3 regions of the Colwellia sp. MB02u-9 genome follow, and region 3 is predicted to be linked to each of the others. Evidence: predicted binding sites of a transcription regulator. Region 3 holds the regulator's gene; each other region holds the start of a gene.
The links. Region 3 encodes LexA, which represses DNA repair genes until DNA is damaged. Its sites were predicted from a motif close to TACTGTATNNNNATACAGTA; they were not measured.

Region 1 (10,295 bases), on a different contig from region 3:
AATAAGCACCATCAATATTTTCTGGCCGTAATTTTAGTATCAAACCTTGGACATTTTTTGGTAAATGACTCAAAATTATATCGGTTAAATAATTTGTCACCGCCGCGATGTCTATTTGCTTGGTATCTATTTTGGCAAATGCACAGCTCGGTGATTGTAAATAGTAGCTACTCTGCTTAGCACTGAAATTGACAAATTCATGACCTGCTCGATGAGAGGATACTTCCACACTAACGGTGTTACTTTGCATGGGCAATAATAACTTATGATCAACCGCATCATCTATAATGGCCTTAATTTGCTTTTTAACCACAGCAAAATCAAGCACCATACTCATTTCATTTAAACTACCCTCAAGCAAAACATCAACAATCCAACTTTCGCCCACAATGCCACGTTCAGCACAACAGTACGAGAAGTCGATAACGGTTAAATCATTTACAAATAACTGCATTTAATAACTCTCCTACAACTTAACTTGCCAAGCAATGGTTTCATTCGCGCGAATAGGCACCACTTCGTCGTTACCAAAAGCCATGGTGGCCGGTACAGTCCATGCGGCTTTAACTAGGGTTATTTTATCAGTGTTTACCGGTAAATTATAAAATTTAGGACCATGTAAACTAGCAAAACCTTCAAGCTTATCAAGCGCACCGGCTTGTTCAAATGCTTCAGCATATAACTCGATAGCAGCATGTGCGGTGTAAGCACCGGCACAACCACAAGCATTCTCTTTTGCATGTTGTGAATGCGGCGCAGAATCTGTACCTAAGAAAAATTTATCACTGCCACTGGTCGCCGCGGCAACTAAGGCGTCTTGATGAATATTACGTTTTAATATTGGCAAACAATAATAATGTGGACGAATACCGCCCACTAACATGTGGTTACGATTAAATAATAAATGATGAACGGTAATGGTGGCGGCTACGTTGTCACCCGCGGCTTTAACAAAATCAACCGCATTTTTGGTGGTGATATGCTCTAACACTATTTTTAATGTCGGATGCTTTGCCACTAGTGGCCGCAATATAGTATCGATAAAGACCGCTTCACGGTCAAAAATATCAATATCGTGACTGGTTACTTCGCCATGCACCAACAACGGCATGTTCTCGGCTTCCATCGCCGCAAATACGGGGGCAAGATTGTCGATGTTAGTTACGCCAGATGAAGAATTTGTTGTCGCTCCTGCTGGGTAAAGCTTGGCCGCATAAACAATACCTGAGGCTTTTGCCGCTTTAATATCTTCTGCGCTGGTTTGATCGGTTAAATACAACACCATTAGCGGTTGGAACTGTGCACTCGGCTTTGCCGCCATAATACGCTGATGATATTGACGCGCTAATTCAGCATTGGTTACCGGTGGTACTAGGTTTGGCATAATAATAGCGCGGCCAAAATAGCGGCTAATATCAGCAACTGTGTTATTTAAGCTGGCGCCATCGCGCAAATGTACATGCCAGTCGTCTGGTCGAGTAATGGTTAATGTGGTCATTTTCTTTCCTAATGTCATCTATTCATCTGCTACTGCCGTGTGTAGGCAATATGTTTTATCACTTATTAGCTTAGCTTGAGCTAATACTAGTATTCGTCTTCTGAACTTTCTGAGCTTTCTGTTTCTGTGCTTAGTCCTGACGTTATGGCTTGGCCTTGGCTAGCGCTCTGGTTAGCATTACTTTCTAATAACGCTAGTAGTTGATCTTTTAAATTTGGCGGCACTTTATAAATGGTAATACTTTCATTGGCTGGATTATAAACCACATCTTGGCCAAAATGACTACGCTCGAAGCTTAAACTGATACCGTTACCATAACCCGCATATTTAGTGACTTTATTTACTACGGCCTGATCATGAGGAAACGATTCCTCAATGGGGTATGATTGCTCTTGGCAAAACTTATAAAAGTCTTGGCCGCTCTCTTCGGTTTTAATCACATCACTTATTTCTTGCAATGAAACATCTTGCGCCGACTCTTTTTGCTCTTTGCAGTAACTTAGGAGTTCTTTACGGCTGTGTTGTTTTTCATTGGCGTCAAATTGATTAACTGCAACATAATCTTCAACCGCTTGCACTAAGGTTTGGGTTTGTTCCTTTGAGTTTAAGCCTTCTTCACAGCTTAAAAAATCTAAGAAAAAGTCAGACACTTTTCTGCCCGCGCGACCTTTAATAAAAGAAATATAACGGTTACCTTGGGCATTATTCTGATAATCGAATAAATCGATGCGAGCCGCTAACTGAAGCTTATTGGTATCAAGGTGTTGATCAGCTGAAATATGTAAATCACCGTCAACTGAATAATGTTCAGAAATAGGAATTATCGCCACGAGTAAGTAGCGTCCACCCATATACTCGTAATGACAAACAATTAAATAACCGGTTTCTGCCAGGTCATATTTTTCTAATTCATTTTTAAGTAAATTTCCCGCTTGGCTACTAAATTCATGAAAACTTTGTGAATCACCTAAATAGCTTTCCATAATATCAACAAATCGGGCTTTGTCGCCTTGGGCTGGCATAGCAGAAAAATGTCCGTAGGCCTTACTGCCTTTGCTGTTGTAAATTTTATGTAGTGCATCAACAAAACTTTCAATTTTGCTGCTAGCTGCAACATTCTCAGGACCTAACCTGAGTACAACTTCGCCAGTTTCTTCTTTTTTTGTTAAAAAATGCAGTGCAATATTCGAAATTATTAAGCTCATAGATAAAGGTCAGTATTATATTGTTCGGGCATTTGATAAACTTATGTCTGTTTATTAAATTACCATTAAGTGTATAAGATGCCCATTGTATCCAAGTATTCCAACGAACGTGTAGAAAAAATTATTAAAGATTTGCTTGATGTACTCGTTAACGAGTCTGCAACCCCTGATCTAGCGCTAATGTGCCTAGGAAATACCCTAACAGAAATTATTACAAATAATGTGCCGAAAAAGGAACGAGAGGCAATAGTAGACAATTTTACCAAGGCATTAAAACAATCTATACAAAATTCTAAATAAAACGTATAAATAATCAGCGACATTCATAAAAAATAATAAGAGAATTAAACGACGCAATGGTTTCATTTGAATCAAAACCCTATAGTAAGCGACTATTACAGTTAATTAGCTGGAGCCACTGGTTCACTTTTTTTAATATTATTGCGGCGATCTTATTATCGTCAATTTATGTATTTAGTGAAGCAATGCCTGACACTTTGTTAGGGCAAACCTACTTAGTCACCACTTGGTTAAGCCATATAGCTTTCTTAACTTTTATGAGTTTTGTGCTCATTTTGTTTCCAATCACCCTGTTGTTTCCTCGAACCCGATTTATTCGGGTGGTCGCTTCTATCATTTTTAGTGCCCAGTTATTGCTTTTGCTGCTCGACGCATTTATCTATACCCGCTTAGGCTATCATTTAAATATTTCATCAAGTGCGCCCATACTTGACCTTATTAATAACGAAATACAACAAAATAGCCGAGCGTTCTGGTTTGTTAGTCTAGTATTGACCATGGTGATATTATCATTTGAACTGATAGCGTCAAATTATGCTTGGAAACACCTAAAAGAATTACAAAAAACTATTTTTGCGCGCTTTATCGTTATTCCTCTGGTAAGCTTTTTCTTTTTTAGTCATATTATTCATATTTGGGCTGATGCCAACCTGGAATATGACGTATTACGCCAAGACACAGTATTGCCCTTGTCTTATCCATCAACCGCCAAAACCTTATTAACCAAATACGGTATGTTCGATCAAGTGGATTATATTGCCCGTCGCACTAGCCCGCTTGCCTTTACAGATGCCGTACCCCAGTACCCGCTTTATCAAGGCCAATGTCTCAATGACACCAAATTAAAACAGTCGGTTTTCATGGTGATTACAGACCAAATATTGCAAACTCAACAACTAGATAAAATAAAACAAAGAACCAAGCAAGGTGTACTATCGCTAGACAATCATATTGATAACGCGTCACCAAAAGAAGCCTGGTTTAACTTGTTTTATAGCTTGCCAAGTATTTACCAAAAAGCCTTGTTCGAACAGCAAGCACAACCACTATTATTTCAAATTATGGCTCAGAAAGATTTAGCCACATCACTTACTATTGTCGGTGAAGATCACAATGAAGCCTCAGTCATTAATACCGATGGTTTGTTAAGCCTGACCCATAAACTATTTCCAACAGTAACAAAACTAGCCGATATATCGAGTTTGATATTTGCGGATAAACTCAATAGTTACGCCCCAGGTTTACACGTGTTTTATTTTAAAGGTAACAATAGCTATCAGTTTGAACTGTTTTTAGACGCTTTAATGTCGGTGCAAAATAACCAACGAGGCGATAAGCAACTCAAGGATATCCTTTGGATCAGCTCTATTGGTAATAGCACCACAGAAACAAGTTTATCGATTAAACCTGCGCTATTGGTTTTACCGGCAAGTAAAAATAAATCAATTAATAAACTCACCAGTCATATGGATATGCAACCTACGCTGATTAAAAACTGGCTAAACTGCGATATTAAAGCCACAAGCTATAGCAACGGTACTGATATCAAAAAATTAAATAATGACCGTATTATTGCTAATACCATGGACAACGGCATTGTAGTGTTTAATAAAGATAAATCGATGTTTGTTGACCAAAATGGTAACTTTCAAAGTTATTCTATTCAACTGGCCGCCCCTATTACGGCAAAGCCTGATTTTCCATTAATGATTGATGGTGTTCACTTTATTAAGCAATTTAGTAAACAATTCGATGAACAAGTGGATAAACAATTGAATAACGTACAATAATTAGACGCTTAACTCAATTGATGATGTTTTTTAATTGCATTCGAGCGATAAATCATTAATATAGCCCACATAAGCTTTTATCCCCATTAAGCTTATCAATCGGGGTATAGCGCAGCTTGGTAGCGCGCGCGTCTGGGGGACGTGAGGTCGCAAGTTCGAATCTTGCTACTCCGACCACATTTAGAGCAAAAAAGCCCTGTCTTGACAGGGCTTTTTTGTAACTGTTATATGTTAACTCGATGTAATACCCAGTTGATTAATTATCTACTCATGTTTTATCGCTTATTGACCAAGATAAATGACCAAGATAAACCTTAACAGCTAATTTTAGGTATATCTCGCCACTTACTCGTAAAGCTTGGCGAAAGAAATTCACGTCGCATATGCCACTTATCAATTTTACCTTGTACGGCTAATTGCAACGTATAATTACCGTAACGATTATTTATCCCGTCATAACAGCGCATTAGCTCTGGATCTTCTTCATTTAGCGAAAACAAATCACCTTGTTGAAATTGAGTATTTTCAAGCTCAATGGCTCCTACCCCACAACGATAAAAGTTAACACCGCCGGCATAAACACAATCAAAAACGGCTGATATAGCGTTCGCGATACTTAGGGTGTTATCTGTTGCCACTAAAAATTCATAAATTATCGATTTGTGGTAATAATTATCATCATGAGGCGAGCTAGCAGCGGATATCACCAGCCGTTTTACGCGCGAATGCTGTTGTCTTAGTTTACGACCTACAATGGCGCCGTGGCTCACTAAAGCCGCTTTTAATTGATGTTCTTCATTTATCCGTTGACCAAAGCTTCTAGTGGAAAATATTTCTTTTTTTGCCTGCTTAACTTCATCCCAGTTTAAACAAACTATACCGTTTAACTCGTTAACCGTTCGTTCAACCATAACGCTAAATTGGCTGCGCATAATTTTAGGTGACTGGTTGGCTAAATCCCAAGCGGAATTTATTCCCAACACGTTTAAACGCTTGCCTAATCGACTACCAATGCCCCACACGTCAGTCACCGCCATTTTTGATAATATGTCTTTACGTGACGTGACATCATCTGCAACTGCCACACCGTTATAGCCCGCTAATTTTTTAGCTGCGTGGTTTGCGGCTTTCGCTAATGTCGGCGTTGAGCCAAAGCCAACACCCACCGGCAAACGCGTTTCCTGCCAAACCGCACGTCGTATTTCATGGCCATATTTATGCCAATCATTAATAATTTGGTTATAGTTTTTAAATTGTAGAAAAGACTCGTCAATCGAGTAAACATATTGGTTATCGCAGAAACGGCCAATAACATTCATCATTTTGTCACTGAGATCCGCATATAGCTCATAGTTAGACGAGCGAACAACCACATGGTGTTTGGCTAAAAAATGTTTAATTTGAAAATAGGGTTTAAATTTTGGTATACCTAAACGCCGACCAATTGGACACACAGCACATATACAGCCATCGTTATTTGTTAGTACGACCACAGGCCGATTTCTGATTGAGGGGTCAAACACCTTCTCACAAGACGCGTAGAAAGATACCGCATCAACTAACGCATACATGCGCTTAACTCCCTTAGCTGTCGATGCAAACGAATTGAACGGGTAACGACTCCCTCTATTTGAAATTCATCCTCAGGTGTAATGCTGACCGGTTGATGCTTGAACGATGCAGATAATAGCCTAGCGTTTTTTTTATCAATAAGTTTACAAGTAAAACAGCCATTGTAATTCGCCACAATAACATCACCATCTTTTACTGGCTCGCTACGATCGACTAGCAATAAATCACCATCAAAAATGCCAACCTCTTGCATCGACTGCCCTTGCGCCAAACCGATAAAGGTGGCATCGGGGTGTGCTATCAAGAGTTGATCTAACGATAAGCCGAGTTCTTTATATTCAGCTGCAGGTGATTCAAAGCCGGATATACCCGCCTCAATAAAAATGGGAATAACTTTCATAAAATACAACCTATACTGTACATTTAACCAGTATAGGTTAAGGCGTAAAATTGAGGAAGCTTTTTGTTAACTGCTCATACCGTTTTTCTGATGGATAAAATAAAGCTGGCGCTTGTCACTTTGTCTATATTAACGTTGTCTATATTAACTTTGCTTTAAAATATTTTATAACTCAGTAGCAAACACAACTTGACTGAAACTTTACTGCGCCCTTTTAACCTGGCTATTTTAAATGTCGTTATTCTTTAGCGCATTGTGTTAACGTCGGTCTCATAGCAAAACACGGGGACAAACACGAGGTTTTTTATAAAAACTTTCCAAAATTTATTGCACACTACTTAATATATTAGTTTACTATAATGTAATGGAGCAAAAAATAAATATACCTTAATGAAAAATAAAATAAAAACCACAAAACCAAGTACTGCCAGTGACTCCCGTCGGTTGAATGCTCTAAAAAAACCATCCAATATTGTCGGCATCGGTGCTTCTGCGGGCGGTTTAGAAGCATTGGAAGACTTTTTTACTCAGGTACAAACGCCTTCCGATATGGCGTTTGTCGTTATCCAGCACTTAGATCCCTCTCGCACAGGCATCATGGCTGAGTTGTTGCAACGTACTACGCAAATGATAGTCAAAGAAGCTCGCAACCACATGAAAGTACAGGGAAATTGTGTTTATGTAATTCCTCCCAACAAAGATTTATCCATTTTGCACGGGTCATTATTTTTGTTTGAGCCCGTGCTTAGTTGCGGATTACGCTTACCGATTGATTTTTTCTTTCGATCGCTTGCCAGTGATCAGCGCGAACATGCTGTGGCCGTTATTCTTTCTGGCATGGGTTCTGATGGCACCCTAGGTTTACATGCCATCAAACAAAATGCTGGTCTGTCTCTGGCCCAGTCGCCTGAATTTGCAAAATTTGCTTCTATGCCTCAAAGCGCCATTAATGCAGAATTAATCGACATCGTTGCCCCCGCTAAAGAATTACCCGAACATATACTGAGTGGGCTCAAACATGGCCCTCGTATTGCCCCAAAAGATATTGAACCAAGGTTAGAAATCAAATCAAAAAGTACATTGGAACAAATCGTTATTATCTTGCGTGAACGCACAGGAAACGACTTCTCACTGTACAAAAAAAATACCATCTATCGTCGTATTGAACGGCGTATGGACCTACATCAACTTGAAAATATAGCGCTTTATGCGCGTTATCTGCGAGAGAACCCACAAGAACAAGACCTATTATTTAAAGAACTGTTAATTGGGGTAACCCATTTTTTTCGCGATAAAGACGTTTGGGCGCAACTCAAGTCAAGCTCGCTGCCAGCACTATTAGAAAATTATCCTGAAGGTAAAGAACTTCGAGCTTGGGTTACCGCCTGCTCGACCGGTGAAGAGGCTTATTCACTCGCCATGACTATGATGGATGTCTTAGATGAGATTAAGCCTAAAGCGCGTTTTAAACTACAAATTTTTGCGACCGATCTTGATGAAGATGCTATCAATATTGCCCGGCAAGGCTTTTATCCAGCAAGCATTGAGGCGGATATAACGCCCACACAATTGGCGCGTTATTTCATTAAAGATGATAGAGGTTATCGTATCAATAAGAAGATACGTGACATGATCATCTTTGCACCCCAGAATATCATCATGGATCCACCATTTACCAAGTTAGATATTGTTACCTGCCGTAATCTGCTAATTTACCTTGGACCAGAATTACAAAAAAAGTTAATTCCATTGTTCCACTACGCATTGAATTCTCATGGTATTTTGATGTTGGGCAATGCCGAAACCATAGGTAATTTTACCAACTTGTTCTTAGCACTTAACGATAGTGCACGGATTTTTACCCGTATCGATATTTCCAAAAAACGAATGGATGTCGACTTTCCCTCAAGGATATTTCCTGTTATATCTTTGATACACAATGAACCCAAGAGAACCCGCGACATGAGTAAAGACATCATTAACCTACAAACGCAGGCAGACCAAATCCTACTACAAAATTACTCGCCTGCAGCGGTATTGGTTAATGCTGCCGGTGATATTATGTATATCAATGGTCGCACGGGTAAATATTTAGAAGCCTCGGCGGGTAAGGCCAATTGGAATATTCACGTGATGGCGCATGAAGAACTCCTCATGCACCTTAACCTCGCGATGAAAAAAGCGCAGACACAAGAAGCGCCAGTTATTATTGAAAACCTGATGGTAGGCAAAGAAACCATTAACTTAACGGTGCAAGCCATTGCTAAGCCAAAAGCTTTAATGGGTTTGCTGATGGTGGTTTTTACCAAGGTGTTAGCACCGACCGCGCAGCCGAGTAAAAATCAGGGTAAAGCAGCAGAAAATAATCAGCTAGAACTGCAACATGCGCGCGATGAGATAGAAGCAACTCGCGAACAAATGCAGGCGGCACAAGAAGAACTCAGGTCCACCAATGAAGAGTTACAATCAACCAATGAGGAGTTGCAATCCACCAATGAAGAATTGACCACTTCTAAAGAAGAAATGCAGTCAATGAATGAAGAGTTGCAAACGGTTAATACCGAACTACAATCTAAAGTTGATGATTTGTCATGGGTCAACAACGACATGAAAAACCTGCTTAATAGCACAGAAATAGCGACGATATTTCTCGATAATGGGCTACGTGTAAGACGATTCACCAACTACGCCACCCACCTATTTAAGCTGATCCCGAGTGATGTCGGTCGACCACTGTCTGACATAGTTACTGAGCTCGATTATACTTCACTACAAAAAGATGCGCGGGAAGTGTTAGACACACTGGTTTTCATAGAAAAAGAAATAACCGCCAGTAATAATCGTTGGTTTAGGGTGCGCATTATGCCTTATGCCACACAAGAAAACGTGATTGACGGCGTGGTCATTACCTTCACTGACATTAGCGAAGCCAAGCTGCTTGAATCACAGTTACGTAAAATAAAGCCAACTATATGACCAAGCCTACACAGCCACCCAAACTATTAGCGAAACTCTCACCCAAAGAGTTACGCCAGCTTGCTGAAGCACAAGTGAAAAAAAATAAGGACAACAAAAAAGCTGTTCTTATCGAAAATGATACCCTAAAGCTGTTACACGAACTGCAAGTTCATCAAATTGAATTGGAAATGCAAAATGATGAGTTGCAGCAAGCGCGGATAACTGAAAAATTACATTATCGCTACACTGAGTTATTTGAGTTTGCACCCATTGCTTATTTTTCTTTTGATCTGCAAGGTAAAATTACTCAGGTCAATTTACGAGGTGCGAACTTATTGGCTATTGATCGCGTTCACTTAGTCGGAAAAAGCTTTGTCAACTACGTCACAATACCTCATCGCCATACTTTTAATGATTGTTTGGCAAAAGTATTTCAGCATAAGGGCATACAATCTTTTGAGATATTAGTTCGCGTTAACAAGACAACACGTTGGCTAAATATCGAAGCTAATCTGGGTATTACAGGCACTGATTGTCTTGCCGCACTGATTGACGTTACCGAAAGAAAACAA
Region 2 (10,295 bases), on a different contig from region 3:
TACCGCAGGAAGTATTCCTGCCGCGCCATTGGTTGGCGCGGTTACCACACGACTGCCGGCTGCATTTTCTTCATTTACCGCTAAGGCAAATAAATTAACCCAATCCATGGCTGACAGTGGGTCGGCATTTTTTTCAACGCATAGTGCTCTGTGTAAAGCGGGCGCTCTGCGAGTGACTTTTAAACCGCCAGGCAATATACCTTCGGTGACTATGCCACGTGCAATACTTGCTTTCATGGCATCCCATATTTCTATTAGACCCGAGCGAATACTTGCTTCATCTTGCAAACACTTCTCGTTATCCATCATGATGGTACTAATACTTAAGCCTTTCTCATTGGCTATTTCTAACAGCTTATCAGCACTAGAAAAGCGGTGAGGGCGATCAATATTGGCATGAGTTGATAAGGCTTTGTCTTTTTCTTTTTCAAAGTCGCAATCTTTAACAATGAACCCGCCACCAATGGAGTAATAGGTTTCTTCGAAGATGACAAGATCACCACTATAAGCAAAAAATGTCATGGCGTTAGCATGTGCGGGCAGGGATTTTCTGCGATGGTAGATAATGGCATTGGCTTTAGGGAAAGCGACAAAATGCTGCATATTCAGGTTTATTTTTTCGCTCGCTACCACCTCAGCTAAAATAGATTCTATAGAATCAACTGGAATGGTTTCAGGGCTTTGCCCCGTTAACCCCAGAATAACGGCTTTACCGGTACCATGACCAATACCTGTTTGACCTAATGAGCCAAACAGTTCACATTTCACGCGATCTGTCTTAATTAATTTATTATCTGCTATAAGATTTTGAACAAACAATTTTGCTGCTTTCATTGGGCCAACGGTATGAGAACTGGATGGGCCAATTCCGATTGAAAACATATCAAATACACTAATCATAAGAAAACCTGAATATATACTGTTATAAGTGGGTGGAATTAAAATTTTGTTCGGTTATTGTAGCTGAAAGCTTTCAACATGCAAAACAAAAATTTGGTTCAATGGGTATAACTATAGCTAATATTTTTTATCGGTTGGCTCAAGCGTGATATTCATTAATTGACTGTTCATTTAATGCGTATCACGCTAGTTTCTTTGGTTTAATAAAATACTCAAGTCATGCAACATAGCGGCGGTTGCCCCCCAAATATTGTAGTCTTGATAAGGCATATAGTGCACATTGTGTTGCTTGCCATCATGATAAACCGGTACTTGAATATGATGTTGTCGTTGCAAAAAGTGTGATAAAGGCACATGAAACACTTCTGAAACTTCATTTAGGTCAATTTGATAGCTGCTGTTATTTGAAATAAGGGCGACAATCGGCGTTACTTCATAACCTGATATAGTTTGGTAAGGTTTAAGTTGCCCAAGTACCTCTATGCAACTAGCGTGTAGGCCTATTTCTTCTTGTGTTTCACGCAGTGCTGTTGCGATCATATCATCATCATAGCGCTCGACTTTACCACCTGGAAAACTGATTTGTCCTGGGTGATGGGTAAGATGACTGGCACGTTTGGTCAATACCACTTCAAGCTGGCCTTGATGATGGACAATGGGGATCAAGACCGCGGCACTTTTAAGCTTATGTCGGTAGCGAAATTTATGTGCTGAAGCGGGCAATGCTTGCATTTGAAAGCGCTGTATAAATTCTTCTCTAGTCATACACACCTTAACGCTACTCTAAAAGTGCCAAGTTCTCTGGGGCTACTTGGCGTTCGGGGGGGCTTTATCTTTGATACTCGGCCTTAGATTATGCCGAGTTTAGTTGGCTTAATACCGGCAAAATTTTACGCACTTTATCGTAAGTTTCTTGATACTCGCTGTCAACATTTGAATCGGCGACTAAGCCACCGCCAGCCCAACAATGTATTTGCTGATTGTGACAAACTAAAGTGCGAATGGTGATGCTAGTATCCATATTACCGCAAGCTGACAAATATCCAATAGAGCCGCAATAAATACTACGTTGGTGAGGCTCTAATTCTTCAATGATATCCATGGCTCTTATTTTTGGTGCACCGGTAATAGAACCGCCAGGAAACGCAGCACGTAATAAATCGCTGCCATCATACTGTGGGTCTATCTTACCTTCCACAGTGCTTACTAAGTGATGTACGGCTGGAAAGCTTTCAATGGCAAAAAGTGCTGGTACGGTTACTGTGCCGGGTAGACAAACACGACTAATATCATTACGTAACAGATCAACTATCATCAGGTTTTCTGCTTTATCTTTACTGGCTTGCTGCAGTTCAATGGCGTTAGCGTGATCTTGGGCTGCATCATCGCTGCGTGGGCGGGTACCTTTAATCGGCTTACTTTGTACTTTATTATCGACCAGTTGTAAAAATCGCTCAGGTGAAATACTTAAAATGGCACTCTCCTCAAAACGTAAAAAAGCTGAGAAAGGTGCTATGTTTGCTTGTCTCAAGGCACAATACGCTTGATATTCGCTACCGGTATATTGGGCGGTAAAACGCTGGGCTAGATTGATTTGATAACAATCGCCAGACAGCAAGTAGTCATGCACTTGCTTAAATTTATCGCGATATTGTTCAGGCGCCATATTTGATTGCCACGGCGTAGTTAACTTGAAATTATTTTCTGGCGCTTTTAGCTCAACGACTTGTTCAGTAGCTTGCGCTTTATTTTGTAAAAGGGCGCGGTTAAAAAATGCAATAAAATCCGCTCTTTGTTCATCAAGACATAACAACCAAAATTGTTGTAATTTTCGATCATAGATTACCGCATGTTGGTAGATACCAATGGCCATTTCAGGTATATCAATATCTTTACTGTTTTGCTGTTTTATGGCCTCAAAACGTTTACCTAAATCGTAGGCGAAATAGCCGACTGCACCGCCTTTAAAAGGCAAGTCGTGTTCAGTAATCTCGAGATGACTAAAGATCGCCTTTTGTTCACGTTTTAACAACAATAATGGGTCGTCATGACTGTGATACTCACTGTTGTCGAGTTTATGATTAATGCGAGTCACATTACCGACAGTGGTTAGTGTGGTATGAGGTTGCCAAACCATAATGTCATAGCGGCTATCAACATGGCTACTTTCACAGGAGTCTAGCCACATTGCCCAAGGTTGCTCAGCAAGTGTGGCAAAAAGTGACTGACTATCAAAGCTTAGATCAAGCTGCAGTAATTTAGCGGATAGCTGCGTTGGGGAATTAGTCGGCAAAATATTCTCACAGGTTTTATGTTAAGTCATTATATTCAAACTACCTTGAGCTATTCAATGCTGCAGTTCGAAGTGGGGTTGCTATATTTGATCGTTATTATTAGACCATTTGATACTAGTAGGTCTTTAACAAGCAAGGTATGATATCGGCAAATTTATAACTTTCAACTCTTCTCTCGCCCAATTAATAAAAAAGAGACCGTTATGGCCATTATTAAACAAAAAGATTTAATCGAAAGTGTTGCAGACGCGCTGCAATATATTTCTTACTACCATCCGCTAGATTTTATTCAAGCACTTGAAAAGGCTTACCACAAAGAAGAAAGCCAGGCAGCTAAAGATGCCATTGCGCAAATTTTAATTAACTCGCGTATGTCGGCTCATGGTAAGCGACCTATTTGTCAAGATACCGGTATTGTTACCTGTTTCGTCAAAGTGGGTATGGCTGTGCAGTGGGATAACACCGATATGACAGTGCAGCAAATGGTGGATGAAGGCACGCGTCGTGCTTATCTTAATCCTGATAACCCATTACGTGCATCTATTGTTTCTGACCCTGCAGGTAAGCGTATTAATACGAAAGATAATACGCCAGCGGTTGTGCATATTGAGATGGTGCCAGGTGATCAAATAGACGTGATGATCGCGGCCAAAGGCGGCGGCAGTGAAAACAAATCTAAAATGGCGATGTTAAACCCAAGTGATTCTATTGCTGACTGGGTTGTTAAAACTTTACCTACTATGGGCGCTGGTTGGTGTCCGCCGGGTATGCTGGGCATAGGTATTGGTGGAACGGCTGAAAAAGCGGGTGTATTAGCTAAAGAAAGCTTAATGGAACCCGTAAATATTCAAGACCTTATCGACCGTGGTCCAGAAAATGCCGAAGAAGAATTACGTTTAGAAATTTACGATAGGGTAAATAAACTTGGTATTGGCGCTCAAGGCTTAGGGGGTTTAACAACGGTTGTTGATATCAAAATCATGTCAGTGCCTACTCATGCGGCGTCAAAACCCGTAGTGATGATCCCAAATTGCGCGGCAACTCGTCATGTACACTTTCATCTTGACGGCTCGGGTCCTGCCGACTTAACGCCACCTAAATTAGAAGACTGGCCAGAAATCACCTGGGAAGTGGGTGAAAATGTTCGTCGCGTTAACGTTGATGAATTATCAAAAACTGATATTAGTACTTGGAAAACTGGCGAAACCGTTTTACTTAGCGGCACCATTTTAACCGGTCGTGACGCGGCTCATAAACGCATTCAAGAAATGTTAGCTGCTGGAGAGAAATTGCCGGTAGACTTTACGGATAAATTTATTTATTACGTGGGGCCTGTTGATGCGATAGGCGATGAAGCCGTAGGCCCAGCAGGACCAACAACAGCAACCCGTATGGATAAGTTTACTGAAATGATGCTTGCAGAAACGGGTTTGCTCGGCACTATCGGTAAAGCCGAACGTGGCCCTGAAACCGTTCAGTCAATTAAAAACCATAAGTCGGTCTATTTAATGGCGGTGGGTGGCGCAGCCTATTTAGTTTCTAAAGCTATTAAGAAAGCAAAAGTAGTGGCTTTTGAAGATATGGGTATGGAAGCTATTTACGAATTTGTGGTTGAAGATATGCCAGTCACTGTCGCTGTTGATAGTTTAGGTGAATCAGTTCATGTCACTGGGCCAGCAATTTGGCAAGTAAAGATTGAAGAGCTAGACAGAAAATCAAAAGAAAAATAACCCGTTAGATTAGTATAAACGCCCATTAGGGCGTTTTTTTTTGGTCAAAATAAAGGTCTTAATATCAATGGAACTAGCCAAAAACACCAGCGAAATGTTATTGAAGTGCTATTAAAATGTTACGTGAAAAAAGTGAGGTGTTGTTTAATATAATAAAAAAAGATAGTTAATTAATTGCATGACGACTTTGTATTTCTGCTGTAGAATTTTAATTAATTCATCTAGTTATAAAGCTAAATTTGAAAGGTTGCAAATTATTAATGGACGAACATAACGATGTTGAACATCGCCTTATTACTATCATTTTTTATAGTGATATATCATTAAAACTTATGCATGAAGTGCGCACGTTTCCGCAAAGTAAAACCGGTCGAGTCGTGATCCCCGCAAGCTTTAAACTGGATAAATCTATCATTGCGGTTTGTGATGGTGCCGTTGCTATTATCGATAAGTTTGGCGACAGAATCTAATAACATCAGCCATGGCTGTTTCAGGTTAGTGATACCAATCTCACTAATTATCTAATCATTTTTACTGATTAAAATAACCCACTACTGCGTTATTTATTTAATAATTAGCACAACTAGTGATTAAATAAATGCCTTATATTTGGCCATTTTTACTACGTATAAAGTAGACTACCTAATTAATTAAATGGGTATGAACAAATCATTTTTACTACTAGCTGTTTTTATTGTTTAACTAATAGCTAGCTGTTGTGACTAAAATCACGCTATGTGACTAGATAAAACTAAAGTAGTGATTATTTTGTCTGGCATAAATTTAAACGTGTCTTTTTAGGTTATTGATAAATTGTTTGTATTGGCTAAATATGTATTCATTAACCGACCCGAGTTGATGTTAAATAACGATTAACCTTATTAATAAAGTATGCTTTAATAACTGTTAATATTTACAGTATTTGGCTTTACAATGAATTCACTATCCAACTCTTCACTTAACCCGCCACTTGACTTCCCATTCAATTCACCTTGGTTAGCTTTAGATAATTTTCCTGTCTTGGTCTTTATGGTGCTAGTATTAATTATTAGTTTAATTATCATTGCGTTAGTGTTATTTCGCCAAGTAAAAAAAAGCCAAGTATCCTCTCTAGCACAACAGCAACTTTTGCAGCAGTTAGCTGAAAAAGTAAACCTTAGTTATGAAGTTAACGGCAATAATCAGCAGCAACTACAACAACAGTTAAGTTTTAATCATCAGCAATTAGCTCATCAGCAAAGTGAACTAAAAACCTACTTTGAGCAGCAAATCTCTGATTTTAAATTAAAATTATTACGCCAACATGGTGAGCAAGGTGAAAAACAAGCACAGCAACTATATAGCCATAGTGAGCAACTTAAAAAGACCTTATATGAACACCACATCACTTTTAATGATAATCAACGCAACGCCACAGAACAATTATCCAGCCAACTTACAGCAACCTCTAAACTTGGCCGAGAAGAAATGGCAAAATCACTGCATTTATCCAGTGAGCAAATGGCTAAAAGAATTGATGACTTAACGATTTCAACTGATAACCGTCTAAAAGATATTAGTGGCCAGGTCGAAAAGCGTTTAGCCGACGGCTTCGAAAAAACCACCAAAACCTTTAATGACATTTTACAACGATTAGCTTTGATTGATGATGCACAGAAAAAAATTACTGAACTGTCCACTAATGTGGTGAGCTTGCAAGAAGTACTGTCAGATAAACGCTCACGTGGTGCTTTTGGCGAAGTACAGTTAAATGCTTTAATTCGTAACGTATTACCGGAACAGCACTTTTCACTGCAACATACCTTGTCAAACGGTAAAATTGCTGACTGTATTTTGTTTCTACCTAAGCCAACCGGTAATGTGGTGGTTGACTCCAAGTTCCCGCTAGAAAGCTTTAAAAAAATGGCTGACAATACCTTAGGTGAATTTGAGCGTAAAGCAGCCGAGCGGCAATTTAAAATTGATATTAAGAAGCATATTAATGATATCAGCGATAAATATCTCATTGAAAAAGAAACCGCCGATGGCGCGATAATGTTTATTCCAGCAGAAGCTATTTTTGCAGAAATACATGCACACCACGGTGACTTGGTTGATTATGCCAATAAAAAACGCGTCTGGTTAGCCTCGCCAACAACACTGATGGCGATTTTAACCACCGCACGTTCAGTGTTAAAAGACGAAGCAACCCGCAAACAAATACATGTTATTCAAGCGCATTTGTCGCATCTTTCAGCTGATTTTTCTCGCTTTAAGGGCCGCTTTGCCAATTTAGCAAAACATATTGATCAAGCGGCAAGTGACGTAAAACAAATCCATACCTCAGCGGATAAGATTAGCAACCGTTTTGATAAAATAGAGCAGGTAGAATTAAAGCAAGAAGATAAAGAAGAAAGTGAAAAAGAAGCAGAGGAAGAAGAGAGTGTAGCGATAACATCGGAATAAATACGACTATAACTTGAGTGCTCTAGCAGCAGTAGGTTAATGCTCAATCATTATCAGAGCTATAAATTATATGCTCATAGCTAACAGTAAGTGCTAACAGCGAACGCTAAATACCAAGTTGCCCACGTCGATATTTTACCTCGGTATTACGCTTGGGCAATAACATCAAAGCTCAATCCTAAACAAAGTGTAAAGTTAGCCCTCCAATATTATACCGACCTAAAACCGCTCGAAATAATATGAGCCAATAATTGAGATAGTAAACGCTTAGCTTAAGTACTTATAGGTACATCTTTATATACCTATAGGATTAATAAGGCTTGCCAGTTAAGTTTACGGCATAAATACCGAGCTATAGTTGGATGATAATGCTTTTAAAAACGTCCCTATACACTGGTATAGGGACGTTTTTAAATGATGGTTTACGCTAATAGGCTAAAGTAAAGTTAATCGCACAATTAGCAATTCCATCTATTTGACTTACCTTAATTTAACTTAAGTGAAGCGACTTTAATTTAATATAGCAACATTGACAAAAACTACCGTTAACAATAACGGACAAACAAAGCGTAAATAATTGCCCCATATGGGTAACCACTTTCTGCCTTCTTGCAAAGACACATCGCGTAGCTTGTTACCGCGTTTCCATAACCAGCCAACAACAATAAAGTAAAACAAACAGCTCAGTGGCTGTAAAATAGTCGTAAGTAGACGAATTACCATGCCAAACAGGCTATCAAAAAATGTGATTATGGTCATACTGGCGGTTAATACAATGGCTGATACCAACCAAGTTGCCTTAGAACGGCTAAGATTTTTATCTTCAACAAGATAAGCCACAGGTACTTCTGTTGAGGAAATGGTTGAGGTGAGGGCAGCAATTGATAATAACGAAAAAAAGCCTATGGCTACTACCATGCCTATGTTGCCCATAGAGTTAAAAAGCTCAGGCAATATGTTGAAAATAAGTTGACCCTCACCAATTAACTTATCACCTTGAAATACTTGCTGTCCGGCGGCTTCTGCAACATAAAGTGCTGGAATAATTAATAAACCAGCCATAAAAGCAATAAAGGTATCGAGTACGGTAATAGAAATAGCGAGCTTACCTATATCGTCATCTTTCTTCATATAGGAGCCGTAAACCATCATGCCACCAACGCCAATAGAGAGTGAGAAAAAGGCTTGGCCCATGGCAGAAATAATTAACTTTGGATTAGTGACCTGTGAAAAATCGGGTATTAAATATGTTCTTAAACCTTTTTCAGCCCCGGGTTGTTGCAATATGTAAGTAATTAACGCGACTAGCATGATCAATAAAACTGGCATTAATCGCGCAGACCACTTTTCAATGCCGGCGTTAACCCCTTGATGAATAATAGCCGCGCCAAGTAATATAAAAACGGGTGTAAATAATAAATTTCTTAACGTGCTTGATGTAGCAAGCCACTGAGAAATATCATGATAACCTAATAACTCTGCAAGTGGTGATATTGCATGTGCGAGCATCCAGCCAGCCACAATGGTGTAGAAACTTAACATCATGATAGCGCCGCCTAAACCAATCAGACCGGCATATTTACCAAGCCTTGGTGCGGTATCGCGACAAGCATCTTCTAATGCTGAAACTGGGTTTTTCTGTGCTTGGTTGCCAATATAAACTTCGGCATAAAGTGCCGGTAGGGCAAGTAATATGGTAACGACTAAATAAACAAATAAAAAGGCGCCACCACCATTATTGGCTGCTTGAGTTGGAAAACCCCAAATATTGCCTAAACCAATGGCCGAACCTGCGGCAGCGAGAACAAAACCTATTCTCGAATGAAATGAATCTCTGATATTACTCATAAATGATAATTATTATTGTGGTTGTTAATGCTTTGGTTTGAGCTTACCTAGTTAACACGGGTTAGCAAAGTTTTTTTAACGATTTGTTGGTTTTGATTTTATGTTTTTATCATTTTATTTTTGCAGGCTGACTTATGGGCTATTAAGTAAGCAATAGTTAATAAAACGTTAAGGATTAAAAATTTTAAATGTACAAGAAGGGTTTAAAAACATGGACCGTTTCTATAAATAAATTGCTAAGACATTTTTCTATTTCATCATTTTGTCGAAATCGATGGCCTGCACAAAGATAAAATAAACATAAAGCTATTAATCAATAGCGATTAATAGCTTTATGTTTTACTTAGTTCATCTTGTGCTTAGGATTAAGGACGGATTTGTCCTTGGCCAGCAACACGATATTTAAATATGGTTAGTTGCTCAAGACCTACAGGTCCACGTGCGTGAATTTTACCGGTAGCAATACCGATTTCAGCGCCCATACCAAATTCACCACCGTCTGAAAACTGGGTTGATGCATTATGCATCACTACCGCTGAATCAACGGCGCGCATGAAAATTTCTGCGGTTTCTGCGTTTTCAGTAATAATAGCGTCAGTATGTTTAGACGAGTGCTGGTCGATAAAATCAAGCGCTTCTTCTAAATCGGCTACAACTTTGACCGATAAAATAGCGTCAAGATATTCGGTGTCCCAGTCAGCGTCATTAGCGGGATTAATTCGTGCGTCACAGGCTTGAGCTGCAAGGTCACCTCGAACTTCACAATGCTCTAAGGTATTAAGCAATTTAGGCAAAAACTCAGCAGCTATTGCTTGGTTTACGACTAAACTTTCGGTCGCACCACAAACACCGGTTCTACGTAGTTTGGCATTTTTAACAATACTCAATGCTTTTGCTAAGTCGGCGTCTTTATCAATATAAATGTGGTTGTTGCCATCGAGATGCAATAATGTTGGCACCTGAGCTTCGTTTCTCACTAGCTCTACAAGGCCACGGCCACCACGAGGGATAACTAAGTCAACATATTCAGCACAACGCAGTAATGCAGCAACGGCAGAACGGTCATCGGTATCAACGA
Region 3 (10,295 bases):
ACTGATCCAAGCTAACGCTAAACTAAACCATTGAAACGCATAGGCTCGGTGTTTTTCTGGTGGCATTACGATGGGCTGCCAATTTTTTATATAACCTATAGTCTCTTTTTTATCTAAATAAACGACAAAGGGCAATAGTTTCTTACCAATTAATTCTGAAAACTTATCTAGTTCGATTTGCTGTACTCGTAATGGCCAGGACGGATTAGTTAAGTTTTGTGCTTGTAATTGAATACCCACTTCCACTTCTCGCACATGGCCTGTGATGGTGTGTTGGCCAGTGATCGGGCTGATTTCAGGTAATATATTTCGGTCAATTGAGCCTTGCACCCAACCTAGATTAACTAATATAGCATCACCATTACTTTCAATGATTTGATAAACACGATAACCCAAACGGCTTTTATTGGGTTGGTTGTCGAGTAAAAATACTTTATCGCCAACAAAATCCCCCTTTAACTGAATAGGCAAATCGTTAATACCATCTTGTAAACCGCTCAGTGTTAATACTTGCGCTAGTGATAAGGCTTGGCGTTGGCTTAATTCACTAATGTGCTGTTGACGTTGTTCTTTTTCAAGCGCACGGTCAATCTGCCAAAATCCGAGCTTGATTAATAACGAAAATACTAGCATGGTAAATATAACCATCGGCCAATTAAGTTGCTTGAATTTGTGCTTAAGTGATACCGACTTCATAGACTACCGCATGTTGACTAACTAAAAACAGATGATAAAAGAGAGAATACTGTGTTAATTAAATTTATTGTTGTCGGCTTATTAGCCTTTATGGTTTATAACCTATTTCGAGCGTTATTCATTATGAATAAAAATGACCCGAATAAAGCATCCATGTCTAAATTTATAGGTCGACGGGTGATGACCTCTGTTGTACTAGTGTTATTACTACTACTGGGTATTCTCACCGGAGTGATCACACCTAACCCTAGTCCGTACTAAAAAGTCAAAAGGTACGATATTTATCAAGATAAATATCGTACCTTAAACTGCTTATTCAAACACAATAGCGTTAAATAATATAAACGAACACGAACAGTATTACCCACACTACATCAACAAAATGCCAATACCAACTCGCGGCTTGAAAGGCAAAATGGTTTTTCGGCGTAAAATGCCCCTTAAATACTCGAATAAGCATCACAAACAGCATAATAGTCCCTAAGGTCACATGCATACCGTGAAAGCCTGTCAGCAAATAAAAGGTATTGCCATAAATGCCACTGTCTAAATACAATTTCATTTCGTCGGCATAACCATGGGCGTATTCTAAGCCTTGGCAAAACAAAAACACCACACCTAGCACAACGGTCAGCCCTAACCAAAATTTCAATAAACCACGTTTATTCTGCTCTAACGAAACATGAGCAAAATGGGCAGTAATTGATGAAGTTAACAACAAAATAGTGTTAATTAATGGCAAGCCATACCAACCCATAGCTGTAGTTTCAGTACCGTCTGGCGTTTTAATTAATGGCCAAGTCGCGGTAAATTCAGGCCATAAAATTATTGCCGTTGCGGCATTATTTCCGGCGCCATCAAGCCAGGGCACTGAAAAGGTACGGGCGTAAAGTAAGGCGCCAAAAAAAGCAGCAAAAAACATCACTTCTGAAAAAATAAACCAACTCATACCTTGGCGGAATGAATTGTCCATTTGGTGGCTATATTTTCCTGACATTGACTCGGTAATAACATTGTTAAACCAACCAAACATCATATAAATAATCAAGGCAATACCCGCCAGCAATACCCAGCCGCCGCCTGCATTTTCAGGGTTATTCAAATTTGCTACATAATTTGCCGCACCTACGGCAATCAAAAACAAGGCAATAGCGCCCACTATTGGCCACTTGCTTTGCGCTGGTACGTAATAACTTTCGTATTCTTTTATTGTCATTGTTGTTCCCCTCATTTAAGTGCCAAGCACTTAAGAATCAACCGAGCTTGTAATGTCGTACAAGGTGTAAGATAGGGTGATGGTGGATACGTCATCGGGTATGTCTAAATCGACATAAAATTGCAATCCCATTTCAACATCCTCACTGGCTTTTAACGGTTGGCTATTAAAACAAAAGCATTCTATCTTTTGAAAATAAACCGCCGCCCGCCCTGGTGATACTGACGGCACAGCTTGTCCGACAATATCGCTTGTAGACTCATTTTTAGCGTAAAATATAACGGTTTTGCGCTCACCTGGGTGTACTTCTACTTCATTAACCATGGGCTCAAACTTCCAAGGGATACCTTTGGCTGTCCGAGTCAAAAATTGTACAGTAATGGTACGTTCGGTATCTATGCTCTTGACGTTGTAACTTGCCGCAACATTAGATGTTTTTCCGTTTAACCCGGTGATATCACAAAAAACGTCGTATAACGGCACCAGCGCAAAACCAAAACCAAACATACCAAAAACAATCAACATCAGTTTTTTTACTGTTTTTTTCACCGAAGCATCATGCGTTGTCGCTTGTGCTTGCTTTGATAACTTGTTTTGCGATTCACCGTTAGTCATTTTAGCTCCACTTAATCAATTTTTGGTGGCGTTGTGAACGTGTGGTATGGCGCAGGGCTAGGCACTGTCCATTCCAAACCTTCAGCTCCATCCCAAGGTTTCATCGGCGCTTTTTCTCCGCCTCTAATACACTTGATAACCAATACCAAGAAGATTAACTGCGAAATACCAAAGGCAAAGCCACCAATACTGACCCACTTATTAAAGTCAGCAAACTGCAAAGCATAATCAGGAATACGACGCGGCATACCGGCCAAACCTAAAAAGTGCATTGGGAAAAACAATAAGTTTACTGAAATAAGTGAACACCAAAAATGCCACTTACTTAACGTATCGTTATACATGTAACCCGTCCATTTTGGTAACCAGTAATAAGCGCCAGCAAAAATTGAAAACAACGCCCCAGTAACCAATACATAGTGGAAATGAGCCACAACAAAGTAAGTATCGTGATATTGAAAATCAGCTGGGGTCATTGCTAACATCAAGCCAGAAAAACCACCAATAGTGAACAAAATCACAAAGGCAATAGAGAACAACATAGGGGTTTCGAAACTAAGAGACCCACGCCACATAGTCGCTGCCCAGTTAAAGACTTTCACCCCTGTAGGTACGGCAATTAACATCGTACAATACATAAAGAATAATTCGCCAAATAACGGCATACCCGTGGTAAACATATGATGCGCCCAAACGATAAACGACAAAAATGCAATTGATGCGGTCGCGTAAACCATTGAACTGTAGCCAAATAGAGGCTTACGTGAGAAGGCTGGAATTGTTGTAGAGACAATACCAAATGCAGGTAGAATCATGATGTAAACTTCAGGATGACCAAAGAACCAGAAAATATGTTGGAACATTACTGGGTCACCACCACCGGCGGCATCAAAGAAACTGGTGCCAAAATAGGTATCGGTTAACACCATAGTAACGGTACCCGCGAGCACCGGCATCACCGCGATTAACAAGTAAGCCGTAATGAAAAATGTCCAAACAAATAATGGCATTTTCATGTAAGTCATACCAGGCGCACGCATATTCATGATGGTTACAACGATGTTAATTGCGCCCATAATTGAGGAAATCCCCATAATATGTACCGCAAAAACGAAGAACGCTGTACTACCGTTACTATAGGTGGTTGATAAAGGCGCGTAGAAGGTCCAACCAAAGTTTGGTGCACCACTTTCCATAAAGAAAGACGACAATAAAATAGCGAAAGCAAAGGGTAATATCCAAAAGCTCCAGTTATTCAGCCTAGGTAGTGCCATATCTGGCGCACCAACCATCATAGGTAGCATCCAGTTAGCCAAACCGGTAAAGGCTGGCATTATCGCACCAAATACCATAATAAGACCGTGTACTGTGGTCATTTGGTTAAAGAAATCAGGCTCAATTATCTGTAGTCCAGGCTGAAATAATTCAGCTCGGATAACCAACGCCATAGCACCGCCAGTTAAAAACATGATAAAAGAGAACCATAAATACATCGAACCAATGTCTTTATGGTTTGTGGTATATAGCCAGCGTTTTATGCCGGTCATTTTATGATCATGGTGCTCACCGTCATGTGAATCATGCTCGGATTGATCATCAATTACATCTGTAGTCATTATAACGCCTCCCTACTTCGCGCTAGCAGCAGCAACGGCTGCTGGCTGGACTAAATCACCGGTGTTATTACCCCAAGCGTTACGCTCATAAGTGACAACCGCCGCAATTTGCGTTTTAGTTAATTGGCCGGCAAAAGCCGCCATCGCTGGATTTTTCTTGCTGCCGTTAAGCACCATATCCAAATGCACTGCTACATCACCTGTAGCAATCACACTACCTTTAAGTGCAGGAAAAACAGGCGCCATGCCTTCACCAGTAGCTTGATGACAAGCAGCACAAGCTGTCATGTAGACATCTTCACCCAGGGTCATTAATTCGTCTTGGCTATAAACCTTTGATAAATCTTCTTCTGGTATGACTTTGGCAACGGTTTCAGCAACTTGTTCTTTAACGTCTTCAACCGCTTGCTCAACCGTATCTGAGGTACTTGCACCACTAACCGCTTGCACGTCAGCCGCTTGAACAGCTTCACCGGTATTGTTACCCCAAGCATTACGCTCATAAGTTACAACCGCCGCGATTTCTTTTAAGCTTAATTGCTTACCATAAGCTTGCATACCGGTACCTGCTTTACCATTAACGACAATATCTATATGCGCGCTAGCAGGACCCGTTGTGGCAATAGCACTGCCTTTAAGAGCTGGAAATGCGGGTGGTAAACCTTGTCCACTGACTTGGTGACACGCTGCGCAGTAAGCGGTATAGGTTGTTTCGCCCAGTTGCATTAATTCGTCCATTGAAGCCGAAGCATTTAACGACGCCGCTTCAGCAGCTGCTGCATTGGCTTTCATTTGCTTTTGCTCATCAAGCCAAATGGCGTAATCGGCTTCAGACTTAACTTCAACCACTATCGGCATAAAGCCGTGGTCTTTGCCACACAACTCAGCACATTGGCCACGATAAACACCGGGTTCATCTACCTTGGTCCAAGCTTCATTAATAAAGCCTGGGTTAGCATCTTGTTTTACCGCAAATGCCGGTACCCACCAAGCATGGATAACATCATCAGAAGTAATAACAAAACGCACTTTTTTATTGGTTGGAATAACCAAAGGACGATCAACTTCTAACAGGTAATGTTCACCTTTTTCTGCTGAGGTACCATCTTGGTTTTCGTATTGTTCACGCGGGGTAGAAAGCACTGAATAAAACTCAAGGTCTTGATCAAAATATTTATAATGCCATTTCCACTGAGAACCCGTTACTTGAATGGTTAAGTCCGCATCATCGTTATTTTCCATATCGATAAGCGTAATAGTGGCAGGAAAAGCCATAGCAATTAGAATAACGACAGGGATCGCCGTCCAAAGAATTTCAACTTTTGTGCTTTCATGAAAGGTTGCTGGTTTGAAACCTTTTGATTTACGGTGAAACACCATAGACCAAAACATTGCACCAAAGACCACAATACCAATACCAGTACAGATATACAGCACCAGCATATGTAAATCATATACGTCTCTACTAACCTCAGTAACACCTTTGGTTAGGTTCAGCGACATATCTGCCCACACTGAACTAGACAACAAGCCCCCTAGCAACAGCAAACCTAGGTTACGTCTTTTCACACGACATCTCCTTCACCTTTAATTTAGGCCAAATAACGTATTTTCATTATGAAAACCGGCTAGTTAGCGCATACATTTATTATTATTTAAGTGACGCATTAATCAACAGTTGTCAATTGCGCCCTATTGTTTTTTTTGTACGTTTTCCAGACTAGAATTACTTAAAACTTGATAGGGGTCAATTTTTAATTTCAAAAGCATGATAAATAAAAACCAGTAAATACAATAGAGTAAAAGCCCTAAACCGGACGATAAGTAGATTTTTAAAAGGATGGCTGCAATGTTCATGTTTTGTTCAAAGCCTGTTTTTCATGCTGAATAATAAATAATCAACACAGAAATTTGCTGTATAAAAAGCAAGCTATTAGCGGTATTTATTGCCGAACAGAAGGATAGCTCTAACCAAAAAAATTTAGCTACATATTAGGTAGATAAATGGTTATCAAGCATGTGGAATACGCAGATTTTAACACCTTGAATTAAACCAAGTGATAGTTAAATCTGCGAAATATAATTTAGGAAAAAATAGTGTAGGAAAATCTAGTTTAGCTAAGTATTAGCATTTATGAAGTAAATGAAACGTGAACTACATCCAATCAGCCGCGCGAATAACACCAACGGCTAGGCCTTCGATATTAAATTGCTGAGACTTTAAATCGACCTTAATCGGTGCAAAATCTTCATTTTCAGCATGTAAATAAACCACATTGCCCTCACGTTTAAAACGCTTAACGGTAACATCGTCTTCTACACGAGCAACAATCACTTGACCATTTTGCACGTCGGTTGTTTGATGAACGGCCAACAAGTCGCCATCCATAATGCCGATATCTTTCATGCTCTCGCCATTAACACGCAATAAATAATCAGCCGGAGGATGAAATAAATTGCCATCAACTTTGTAATGCTGCTCAACATGTTCTTGTGCCAAAATAGGCTCACCGGCTGCCACACGGCCAATAAGTGGCAAACCATCTTCAGCGATAAACTCTTGTGCAAGACGAATACCACGCGATGTGCCAGGTAGCATTTCAATATAGCCTTTCTTCGCTAGCGCTTTTAAATGTTCTTCTGCTGCATTGGCCGACTTAAAACCAAAACAAGTAGCAATTTCGGCACGCGTTGGTGGCATACCCGTATCAGAAATTTTTTCTCGGATCAGATCAAAAATCTGCTGTTGTCTGGGTGTTAAAGGGCGCATAGTTGTTCCTTAAGCTACTTAAGAGCAAGCCTGTATTTTTACACAGTATTACTGTTATTGTATACAGGCTGTAAATAAACGCAAGAAAATAATCAGTCGCCTTTGCTAGTTTGGGTTTTAGTTGCAATTAGTGATGCTAGCAAAAAATTAAGTGCTCAAGCCATATTGTTGTAAAGCGGCTTTCTCGATTAAGGTCATTAAAAATACCCATAAATATAACTATTAACCTTGCTTAAACAGCAGGTATATAGGTAAATCAACCTTAGAAGGTGAATGGAAAATAATGAATAAACACGAATATTTAGATTGTTGCCAAGCACAGTTGCTAAAAGTTTTTAGCCTCGCAAAAAATCATAAAAAAGATGATAAGCAAAAATTCAGAGTTGAAGGCTTTATCCATGCGGGTAAAGCGTTAGGCGTTATATCTCATGTAGAGGCTGTCGATGTTATTGCGCGAGCTCACTTTCAGGTATTTGGTGAAAGTATTGAGTCTCGCCAAAATAGAAAAGCGAGCTTAAAAGAAGCGGTTGCCAAAGGTGATGAAAATTTTATTAACATTCCAGCTTATGAGCGATCAAAGCTGTAATGCTTCAATTTCCCTCAACTTCTTAACTCTTCAAGATTTCAAGATTTCAAGATTTCAAAGTACCCTAAGTCATTTTAAACAACGGCTTAAATGTGCAGTGATGCAATAAGCGCCTCAATTAACCACGTCGTTAGCAAGTTTTAGCCTTTGCAAACATGGTTTAGTCTGGGTATTAACGCTTCAGTGCAGGCTTTGCTTTTCAATATGCTAGCTAAACTCAGTACCTTAAGCTAACATAAATTTAGCTATTAACTACCTTATATCAATAGATTTAAACTATGATAAAAATTCGTGATTTAGAATATCTAACCGCCATTGCCGAATATAAGCATTTTGGCCATGCCGCTGAGGCTTGCTTTGTTAGTCAACCAACGCTAAGTGGTCAAATTCAAAAACTAGAACAACGCCTTAAGCTAACCTTAATTGAACGCCAACCGCGCAATGTTATGCTAACACCCGCAGGAGAAAAGTTAGTACAACAAGCTCGGCAAGTACTTAACGCCGCGAATAACTTTGAAGAAGCGGCAAAAGCGCTACTTGACCCACTGTCAGGTGATTTACATATAGGCTTAATACCTACGTTAGCGCCATATATATTGCCGCATATTATGCCGGCACTAAACAGCAATCTCGCGAAAATAAACTTCTATTTACATGAAAATAGAACGCAAGATTTACTGCAACAATTGGAAACAGGTAAACTCGATATTTTAATTTTGCCTTGGTTGCCAGAAATGGCGCGTTTTGAACGTTACGATTTATTCACCGAGCCCTTGGTGATGGCAACGTCTCCTTCACATCCACTGGCTAATAAAACTAAAGTAACATTTGATGATTTACATAATCAAAAAATTCTCACTTTAGAAGATGGCCATTGTTTGAGAGATCAAGCCATGGGCTATTGCTTTAGCGCTGGTGCGGAGGAAGATCATAGTTTTCGAGCCACCAGTCTTGAAACCTTACGATATATGGTGGCCAGCAATATGGGTATTACCCTGCTACCACAGTTGGCGACAATTAATTATGCTCCACAGAAGCATATTCATTACATTCCTTTTGAAAGCCCGCAACCGGTGCGTGAAATATCATTACTTTGTCGTGCTGGTTACGCGCGTATGGAAAGTGTTAGAGCTGTGGTTAATGAAGTGCGCCAAGCAGTGACGGGTTTATTTGATGAATAAATTAGCTATGCTTCACAACCCGCTTATGAGCTTCGAGTAAAAACGGTTAAACTTCATTTAACTTGATGAACTAAAGTCCAAGCTATATCACGCCTGCATGGGGGAAGGTTAAATCAGTGCAACAGCAAGCGCGCTATTAACGAAAAAACGCTACCGTTGCCAACGATAGCGTTTATTTTTTGAGTACTTATTGCACTGGCGTTTCAGTGTTAATTTAAGCTAGGAAATAATGCGCTATTAGGCTGCAGCTTCGCTAATGCTTTCAGTGTTTTCAAGCGGGTTCGGTGTTCTAATTAAATAATCGAATGCACCTAATGCTGCTGTTGCACCACTGCCCATAGCGATAATAATTTGCTTAAATGGCGTGTTTGTTACATCGCCCGCCGCATAAACACCCGCAATATTGGTTTCGCCTTTGTGGTTAATGATCACCTCGCCTCGCTCGGTTAAATCAACAGTTCCTTGCAAAAACTTTGAATTTGGCACTAAACCAATTTGTACAAAAATACCCGCAAGTTCGACACTCTCTTGCTTATCTGTTGCACGATTAAGGTAGTTTAGTCCAGTAACATGCTTGCCATTACCTAATACTTCGGTGGTTTGAGCATTAACAATAATCTCGATATTTGGTAACGAACGCGCTTTATTTTGTAATACCGCATCAGCACGCAGTACGCTATCAAATTCAAGAACAGTAACATGCTTAACTAAGCCTGCGAGATCAATGGCTGCCTCGATACCTGAGTTACCACCACCAATCACCGCAACTGATTTGCCTTTAAATAATGGTCCGTCACAGTGCGGACAATAAGCAACACCTTTACCACGGTATTCTTGCTCACCAGTAACGTTCATTTCTCTCCATCTTGCGCCTGTAGCAATAATGGTTGAGCGTGTTTGTAAGATAGCGCCGTTTTCTAATTCAACGGTGATTAAACCACCTTCAACATCACTTTCTATAATTTTTTTCACCTGTTGATTATTCATAATATCAACATCGTATTCATTAACATGGGCTTCTAGGTTAGCCACTAGTTTAGGCCCATCAGTTGCATTCACTGAAATAAAATTTTCAATGGACATGGTTTCTTGTAATTGGCCACCAAAATTGTCTGCCACTATACCTGTGCGTATCCCTTTACGGGCACTATATATCGCTGATGATGCACCTGCTGGGCCACCACCTATAACTAATAAGTCAAAAGCTGCTTTGTTGTTTATCGCCTTAGCTTGTCTCGCGCCAGCATTGGTATCAACTTTGTTTAAAATTTCAGTTACCGTCATTCTGCCTTGGCCAAACGCTTTACCATTTAAGTAAACTGCCGGTACTGATAAAATATCTCGTTTGTAAACTTCTTCTTGGAATAATGCCCCATCAACCATCACATGCTTAATTTGCGGATTAATTGCCGCCATCATGTTCAGTGCTTGCACTACGTCTGGGCAATTTTGACAACTTAAGGAAATATAGGTTTCAAAGCTATGCTCACCTTCTAGAGAGGCAACTTGCTCAATCACCGCTTTATCAAGCTTTATTGGGTGTCCACCGCTGTGTAACAAGGCTAATACCAGCGAAGTAAATTCATGCCCCATCGGCACGCCAGCAAAGCGCATT

Region 1: H4J65_RS14760 (LexA family transcriptional regulator) is a predicted target of LexA. The motif match lies at 6,779-6,798, and genes of this name have one in related genera.
Region 2: H4J65_RS01885 (DNA recombination protein RmuC) is a predicted target of LexA. The motif match lies at 5,826-5,845, and genes of this name have one in related genera.

The regions. Positions count from the first base shown of each region.
Region 1 covers NZ_JACGVF010000098.1:156,892-167,186, reverse strand. Annotated here, with positions in the region: gene H4J65_RS14795 (6-carboxytetrahydropterin synthase) at 1-454, opposite strand, end outside; gene pyrC (dihydroorotase) at 467-1,498, opposite strand; gene yejK (nucleoid-associated protein YejK) at 1,585-2,703, opposite strand; gene H4J65_RS14780 (DUF1414 domain-containing protein) at 2,782-3,003, shown strand; gene H4J65_RS14775 (DUF3413 domain-containing protein) at 3,060-4,793, shown strand; tRNA gene H4J65_RS14770 (tRNA-Pro) at 4,894-4,970, shown strand; gene H4J65_RS14765 (Y-family DNA polymerase) at 5,108-6,364, opposite strand; gene H4J65_RS14760 (LexA family transcriptional regulator) at 6,352-6,765, opposite strand; gene H4J65_RS14755 (chemotaxis protein CheB) at 7,156-9,741, shown strand; gene H4J65_RS14750 (bifunctional diguanylate cyclase/phosphodiesterase) at 9,738-10,295, shown strand, end outside.
Region 2 covers NZ_JACGVF010000066.1:52,462-62,756, reverse strand. Annotated here, with positions in the region: gene H4J65_RS01910 (L-serine ammonia-lyase) at 1-900, opposite strand, end outside; gene H4J65_RS01905 (CoA pyrophosphatase) at 1,087-1,665, opposite strand; gene pabB (aminodeoxychorismate synthase component I) at 1,754-3,193, opposite strand; gene H4J65_RS01895 (fumarate hydratase) at 3,398-4,924, shown strand; gene H4J65_RS01890 (TIGR02922 family protein) at 5,185-5,394, shown strand; gene H4J65_RS01885 (DNA recombination protein RmuC) at 5,858-7,369, shown strand; gene H4J65_RS01880 (sodium-dependent transporter) at 7,880-9,217, opposite strand; gene H4J65_RS01875 (glutamate-5-semialdehyde dehydrogenase) at 9,583-10,295, opposite strand, start outside.
Region 3 covers NZ_JACGVF010000090.1:21,113-31,407, forward strand. Annotated here, with positions in the region: gene H4J65_RS06660 (SURF1 family protein) at 1-696, opposite strand, end outside; gene H4J65_RS06665 (DUF2909 domain-containing protein) at 748-957, shown strand; gene H4J65_RS06670 (cytochrome c oxidase subunit 3) at 1,028-1,912, opposite strand; gene H4J65_RS06675 (cytochrome c oxidase assembly protein) at 1,943-2,527, opposite strand; gene ctaD (cytochrome c oxidase subunit I) at 2,539-4,143, opposite strand; gene coxB (cytochrome c oxidase subunit II) at 4,156-5,712, opposite strand; gene lexA (transcriptional repressor LexA) at 6,299-6,913, opposite strand; gene H4J65_RS06695 (hypothetical protein) at 7,197-7,499, shown strand; gene oxyR (DNA-binding transcriptional regulator OxyR) at 7,778-8,680, shown strand; gene ahpF (alkyl hydroperoxide reductase subunit F) at 8,918-10,295, opposite strand, start outside.